Regions from separate parts of the Janthinobacterium sp. SUN033 genome, predicted to be linked through region 2. Evidence: predicted binding sites of a transcription regulator. Region 2 holds the regulator's gene; the other holds the start of a gene.
The links. Region 2 encodes FliA, which starts transcription of late flagellar genes. Its sites were predicted from a motif close to CTAAAGTTTNNNNNNNNNNNGCCGNTA; they were not measured.
Positions count from the first base shown of each region.

Region 1: the regulator FliA is predicted to act here: its motif matches at 1,458-1,484, upstream of OX460_RS22205 (flagellar protein FliT).

Region 1 covers NZ_JAPQNV010000005.1:358,922-362,331, forward strand. Annotated here, with positions in the region: gene OX460_RS22200 (hypothetical protein) at 1-686, shown strand, start outside; gene OX460_RS22205 (flagellar protein FliT) at 1,118-1,369, opposite strand; gene OX460_RS22210 (HDOD domain-containing protein) at 1,593-2,420, opposite strand; gene OX460_RS22215 (M13 family metallopeptidase) at 2,559-3,410, shown strand, end outside.
Region 2 covers NZ_JAPQNV010000002.1:555,657-559,066, reverse strand. Annotated here, with positions in the region: gene flhF (flagellar biosynthesis protein FlhF) at 1-63, shown strand, start outside; gene OX460_RS11140 (antiactivator of flagellar biosynthesis FleN protein) at 56-919, shown strand; gene OX460_RS11135 (RNA polymerase sigma factor FliA) at 965-1,696, shown strand; gene OX460_RS11130 (flagellar motor protein) at 1,678-2,424, shown strand; gene motD (flagellar motor protein MotD) at 2,430-3,212, shown strand; gene OX460_RS11120 (translation initiation factor Sui1) at 3,277-3,410, shown strand, end outside.

The sequences.
Region 1 (3,410 bases), on a different contig from region 2:
CGCCCGCGCCCGTGCCGCAACCGTTGCCATTGCCGCGCGCCGTCTCCGCCGCGCCGTCGCCCGATGCCGCCGCCCTGGCGGCCCGCGCGCGCGCCGAGGGCTTGGTGCGCCCGGCGCGCGTGTTCGTGCCGCCGCCCGCCGCGCCCGCGCCGCCCGCTGCCGCACTGCGTCCGGCGCCGTTGCGCCGCGCCACGGCGCCCGTCGCCGCTTGCGCGCCGCAAGCCAATATGGAGCAGGCGCAAGCATGCGTGGCGCTGGACGAGAAAAACGCGGCTTTGAATGACAAGCTCGGCGAATTGGAAGGCAAGATCGGCGCCTTGCAGCAGGCGCTGGCTCAGCCTGCCGCTGCTGCTGCCGCCGCTGCGCCGGCTGCCGCGCCGGCTGAGGCGCAGGCGCCGCATGCCAAGCCCAAGCCCCTGCACGCGGCGCCCGCAGCCGAGAAGAAGGCGGGCGGCAACGGTTTGCTGTGGCTGGGTATCGGCACCCTGGCCTTCCTGCTGTTGACGGCCCTCATCGTGTACGTCGTGCGCAAGCGCAAGCAGGCGGCGGGGCCTAGTGCGCCGTCGAAATACTGGGTCTTGCTGCGCAAGCCATTCGGCCGCAAGAAGAAGGAGGCGTCCGTGCTGACGGAAGCGGTGGAAGAGGGCGCGGCGGACGAGCCGGAACCGGAGCCGTTCTCGCGTTGATGATGTTGCAAGGGCTGCGACAAGGCGGCGCCGGAATTTGATATAAAAAAAGATATTGAAAAAAGACAGAAAAATGCTTGTATCGCGTGTTGCCTGTTTCTTAAATATGGTGATATGATTAATTCAGTGGACTTGCTCTACGACAAAACGGCCCCAGCCTGGCGCAGTCACCAACGATAGTGTGGCGCGGCAAACAGGTGTAGCGTTGCATAAACGCCTGGGTCTGGAAGCGGTTCGCGATGCCGACGATGTGCTCGCGAACGCCGGATGCAACCGGCAGCGAGGCGACGCCAGGAGATACCTGGGGCTCGCCTTCCAAATTCCCCCTCCTTGTTTCCCGAGCGCCGCAGATGGCGCGCTCCCCGGCAAGGCGGCAGACGTAAAAAAAGCACCCGCGGGTGCTTTTGTCGTTTCTGGTGCTGCCATATGGCTTACATGCGGGCGCGCGAACCTTGCATGGCGTTCGGCAGCTGCGTCATCCACGGTTCCGTGATGGTGCGGATTTCGCGGTCGTTGGCCAGGATTTGCTTGAGCAAGTCGATCTTGCGCAGGCGCGAGGCGCCGGCCAGGGCGGGTATCTTGCCCGTCATGACCGTGCTGGCGGCGCTGGCGCACTGGTTTTCCAGGGCATCCAAGTCATTCCAGTCGCTCGAACGTGCGGCCACGACCATTTTATTGGTCATTCCTGCAATATTTTCATACATCGAGATAACGTCGTTGGAGGTCATGAGCACACCCGTAACTAGTGAATGGATTACCGCTTGTCTAGATTAACGGCGTGCTTAACGGGAACTTGAGGGTGTTTTTGAAAAAAAAGTGAAAATAATCTGGATAATTTTGGCGATCCGCCGGAATCGCCCGCAAACCCGCATGGATGCAGGGTCGGCGATGCCGGCGGTGGGGGATTTATTTGACGAGTTCTTCCAATCCCGCGCTCAGTTCGGCTGGCGGCGGCATCTTGTCGACCAGTACCGAGGGCGGCAAACCGAGCGCTTCGGCCACGTTGCCGGGGTAGCAGGCGATGATTTCTTCATTGCTCAGGGCGTTTTCATCGATGCGGGCGCGCCAGGCGGCCAGGTGGATGATGGCGGCCAGGCGGTTCAGCGGCGCCTTGGCCAGCGGGTCGGGAAAGGCGGCGATGGCGTCGGCAAAGGCGCCGGGGAACTTCCAGCGGCGCGCCAGTTCGGCGCCCACCTGCGCATAGTCATAGCCCAGCGAGACCCGCTCCGCGTCGAGCCGGCGCGCATCGAGCGGTGGGGCGATCTTGTCGAGCTGCATGGCTTGCTCGGGCATGGCGGCATGGATCACCAGTTGTCCGATCGCATGCATCATGCCGATGGTGAACGCCAGGTCCTGGTTGTCGCCCGTCTGCCTGGCGATCCAGCGGGCCGACACGGCGCTGTGCAGGCTGTAGCGCCAGAATTGCGGCAGGTTCAGGCCGGGCACGGCCTTGAAGCCGCTGACCAGGCCCGAGCTGATGACGAGGGTGCGCACGGTAACAAAGCCGAGCATGAGCACGGCGTCTTCCACCGTGCCGATGCTGCGCGAGACGTGGTAATAGGCTGAATTGGCCAGCCGCAGCAGCTTGGCGCTCAAGGCCGGGTCCGCTCCCAGCTGGCGCGCGATGTCTTCGGTGGCGATGGCGGGGTTGTCGAAACTGCGCACCAGTTCATCGACGATCTTCGGGGCGGCAGGCAGGGCGTGGGGTTGCTGGAACAGCGCTTCCAGTTGCATGGCAATCTCCTTGGCGTACACGCGGCACGGGGTCGTAAAACTATAGGCCGATTTTTTGTCCGCATGCAAAAAAGTTCCGGGATGCTTTTTGCATGGGAAACAGGCTATGATTTTGACTATTCCATCGAAAGGATCGCCATGCACGGTTTGCGTTTTTCCTGGTCCCGGACGCCAGTCCAGGCCGCCATCGTCCTCGCCCTGGCCGGCGTCTCGCTGACCGGCTTGCCCGCCCGGGCGCACGGCCAGCCGGCCGCCGCCGATGTCGCTGGCGCCGCCGTCCCCGCCGCCTTGCCCGGCGACGACTTCTATGACTACGTGAATGGCGACTGGCTGCGCGGCACGGAGATTCCGGCCGACCGCAGCAGCTGGGGTTCGTTCGCCATCCTCGCCAATGCGACCAACGAGCGCATCATCGCCCTCGTCGAAGGCCTGGCGGCGGCGCCGCAGGCCGATGCCTCCGCGCGCCAGGTCAGCGATTTTTACCGTTCCTGGATGGATGAGTCGGCTATCGAAGCGAAAGGCTGGGCCCCGATCAAGCCCTTGTTGAGCAAGATCAATGGCATACGCGACCAGGCAGGGCTGGCCCGGGCGCTGGGCGAGAGCTTGCGCGCCGATGTCGATCCGCTCAATTCCACCAATTTTTATACGGAAAACCTGTTCGGCCTGTGGGTGGCGCAAGACTTGAACGACACCACGCGCAATGTCGCCTACCTGCTGCAGGGCGGACTGGGCTTGCCCGACCGCGCCTTTTACCAGGACGACAGCGCCCGCATGCAGGGCTTGCGCGCCGGCTACCAGGCGCATATCGCCGCCATGCTCAAGCAGGCCGGCTACGGCGATGCGCCGGCCCGCGCCGCGCGCGTGTTTGCGCTGGAACAGCAAATTGCCGCCAGCCACGCCAGCCGCGAGGATTCGGCCGATGTCGCCAAGGGCAACAACGCGTGGCGCGCCGCCGACTTCGCCAGCAAGGCGCCGGGCCTGGACTGGCAA
Region 2 (3,410 bases):
CCGCTCCTGATGGCGCAGGCGGCCGCCCGCAACAATGAAGCGCGCGGGGTGCACCTTGGCTAATTTCGATTTCGACCAGGCCGAAGGCTTGCGCCGCATGCTGGCCGGCCCGCAGCCGCGCGTCATGACGTTCCTCTCGGCCACGCCGCAGGACGACAAGGGCGCCATGCTGGTCAACCTGGGCGCGTCGCTCGTCTACGGCGGCAATGACGTGCTGCTGTTCGACGCCAGCGGCGGCAGCGATGGCGTGGCATCGCGCCTGGGACTGGCGCACGGCGCCAGCCTGCGCGACGTGGCGCGCCAGCAGTGCGGCTTGAACCAGGTCATCCACCAGGTGCCGCAAGGCTTCGGCGTGGCCAGCCTGGGCGCGCGCAACCATTTGATGGACAGCATGGATTATGCGGGCGAGGATGAACTGCGCCGCCTGGGCAAGACGTTCGAGGTGCTGGCGCGCCAGAGCGGCATCGTGCTGGTCGACGGCGTCGTGGCGGACGAGGGCGCCTGCTTCCCCGTGCCACTGATGGCGTCGTCGGATATCGTCGTGCAAGTCTCGACCAGCGCCACCTCGATCAAGGCGGCGTACTGCCTGATCAAGCGCCTGAGCCAGGAACTGGGACGCCGTCCGTTCGGCATTCTCGTCACCGGCGCTTCCGAATCCGAAGCAAAAGTGGTATACGATAATATGGCGCAGGCGGCGAGCCGCTACCTGGCCGTGAAGCTGACTTCGATGGGGTCCGTGCCTGCCGACGAGTATCTGCACCGCGCGGCGCGGCTGGGCCGCAGCGTGGTCGATGCGTTTCCGCTGGCGGGAGCATCGGTGGCGTTTCGCGGACTGGCCGAGCGGCTGGCCCGTTCGGCGGCGCCGGTGCTCGGCGGCACCTTGTACCAGACGGGGAGCCCGCACCAGTTCAGCGCCTGAATCGAACCGCAGCACCAGATAAGATGAGAAAACAATAAGCAGCCTATGTACACGGTCAAAGGGAAATCGAACAAGGACTATTTGCTGACGGAGCATATTCCGCTGGTGAAGCGTCTGGCGCACCATATGAAGGCGAAATTGCCGCCTTCGGTCGAGGTCGATGACCTGATCCAGGCCGGCATGATCGGCCTGCTCGATGCCATTACGCGCTATGAAGAGACGCATGGCGCGCAGTTCGAGACGTATGCCGTGCTGCGCATCCGCGGCGCCATGCTCGACGAATTGCGCACCAGCGACTGGCTGCCGCGCAGCATGCGCCAGAACATGCGCAAGATCGAAGAGGCGATGAGCACCCTGCAGCAGCGCCTCGGCCATCCGCCGACGGAGTCGGAAGTGGCGAAGCTGCTGAAAATGTCGCTGGCCGACTACCAGGAAATGCTGGGCGACGGCGGCGGCCACCAGCTCGTGTACTACGAAGACTTTCATGACCCGGACGGCAATGACAGCTTCCTCGACCGCCACTGCGTGGACGAGGACAGCGATCCCTTGCGTTCCCTGCTCGATACCGATTTCCGGCAATCCGTGATCGATGCCATCGACGCGCTGCCGCCACGCGAGAAAATACTCATGGGCCTGTATTACGAAGAAGAGCTGAACCTGAAGGAGATCGGCGCGGTGATGGGCGTATCCGAATCGCGCGTCTCGCAGCTGCATACCCAGGCCGTCGCACGCCTGCGCGCAACCTTGAGGGAGCTGGCGTGGACTGGTCCAGCGTAATCGGGCTGGCGCTGGCGCTGGCGGGCCTGCTGGTCGGCCAGGCACTGGAAGGCGGCAAGATGGCCTCCCTGCTGCAGCCGGCCGCCTTTGCCATCGTCATCGTCGGCACCTTCGGCGCCGTGCTGCTGCAGACGCGGCTGCGCACTTTTGTCCGCGGCCTGGAAATGCTGCGCTGGGTGTTCCTGCCGCCGTCCGACACGCGCGCCGCGCTGGCGCGCGACATCGGGCAATGGAGCCTGACGGCGCGCCGCGACGGCCCGCTGGCGCTCGAACGCCTGATGGAAAACACGGCCGACCGCTTCAACGCCAAGGGTTTGCGCATGATCGTCGACGGCATCGCGCCCGACAAGCTGCGCCAGTTGCTCGACGTGGAAATCTCCGCCTACGAAATGGCCGAGCGCCAGGCCGTCAAGGTGTGGGAATCGGCGGCCGGCTATTCGCCCACCATCGGCATCCTGGGCGCCGTGCTGGGCCTGATCCACGTGATGGAAAACCTCACCGACCCCAGCAAGCTGGGCGGCGGCATCGCCGTGGCGTTCGTGTCGACCATCTATGGCGTGGGCCTGGCCAACCTGCTGTTCCTGCCGGTGGCCAATAAACTCAAGGCCATCGTTTCGCGCCGCGTGGTGCAGTATGAAATCACGGCCGCCGTGCTGTACGACATCGCCACGGGCGACCATACGCGCATCATCGAAGAGCGCGTGTCCAGCCTCTTGCACGAGCATTGACCATGATGCGGCGCGCGCGCAGGAAGTATGACGAGGAACCGGACAACCAGGACCGCTGGCTGATCTCGTACGCCGACTTCATCACCCTGCTGTTCGCCTTTTTCGTCGTCATGTATGCGATTTCGCAAGTCAACGAAGGCAAATACCGCGTCTTCCAGAATGCCATCGGCCAGGCATTCAGCCTGGAAAAGGGCGCGCCGCCCATCATCATGGAAGCGCCGCAGGCCATCCCGTTGCCGAACCCCGCCCTGAAACGCCGCACGGAAGCCATCCGCCGCGAGCGCGAACACATGACGCGCCTGGCGCAGGACTTGACGTCAACCCTGGCGCCGCTGGTCAAGGAAGGCAAGGTGCGGGTGACGCAGACGAGCCGCGGCGTGAGCGTGGAAATCAATGCCAGCGTGCTGTTCGATCCGGGCGCGGCGGGCTTGACGGCGGAGTCGGACCAGGCCTTGCGCGCCGTGGCCGTGCTGCTCAAGGACGACACGCACGACGTGCAGGTGGAAGGGCATACGGATGTGCAGCCGATCAGCAATTCGACCTTTGCCTCGAACTGGGAATTGTCGGCCGCGCGCGCCAGCGCCGTGGTGCGCCTGTTCATCGCCAGCGGCGTCAAGGCGTCGCGCCTGACGGCCGTGGGCCACGCCGACAATATCCCCGTGGCGCCGAACGCCACGCCGGAAGGGCGCGCGCGCAACCGCCGGGTCGCCGTGACGATTTTGTCGGGCATCCCCGAAACGGTGACGGAAGTGCCGACGGCGCCCGTGGCGCCTGCGCCGGCCAACTGACGCTCGTCAACTGCGGGCTGCCGCTTGGTACAATCGCGCTTTCTTCCTCTTTTATCGTTCCCTCATGAAAAGCAGCTCCCTGGGCGGTCTCGTCTATTCCACTGAAACGGGCCGCATGTGTCCCGCCTGCCGCCAGCCGCTGGCGCAGTGCGCGTGCAAGGCGCAAGCGAAGGCCGCGCCCGCGGGCGATGGCGTGGT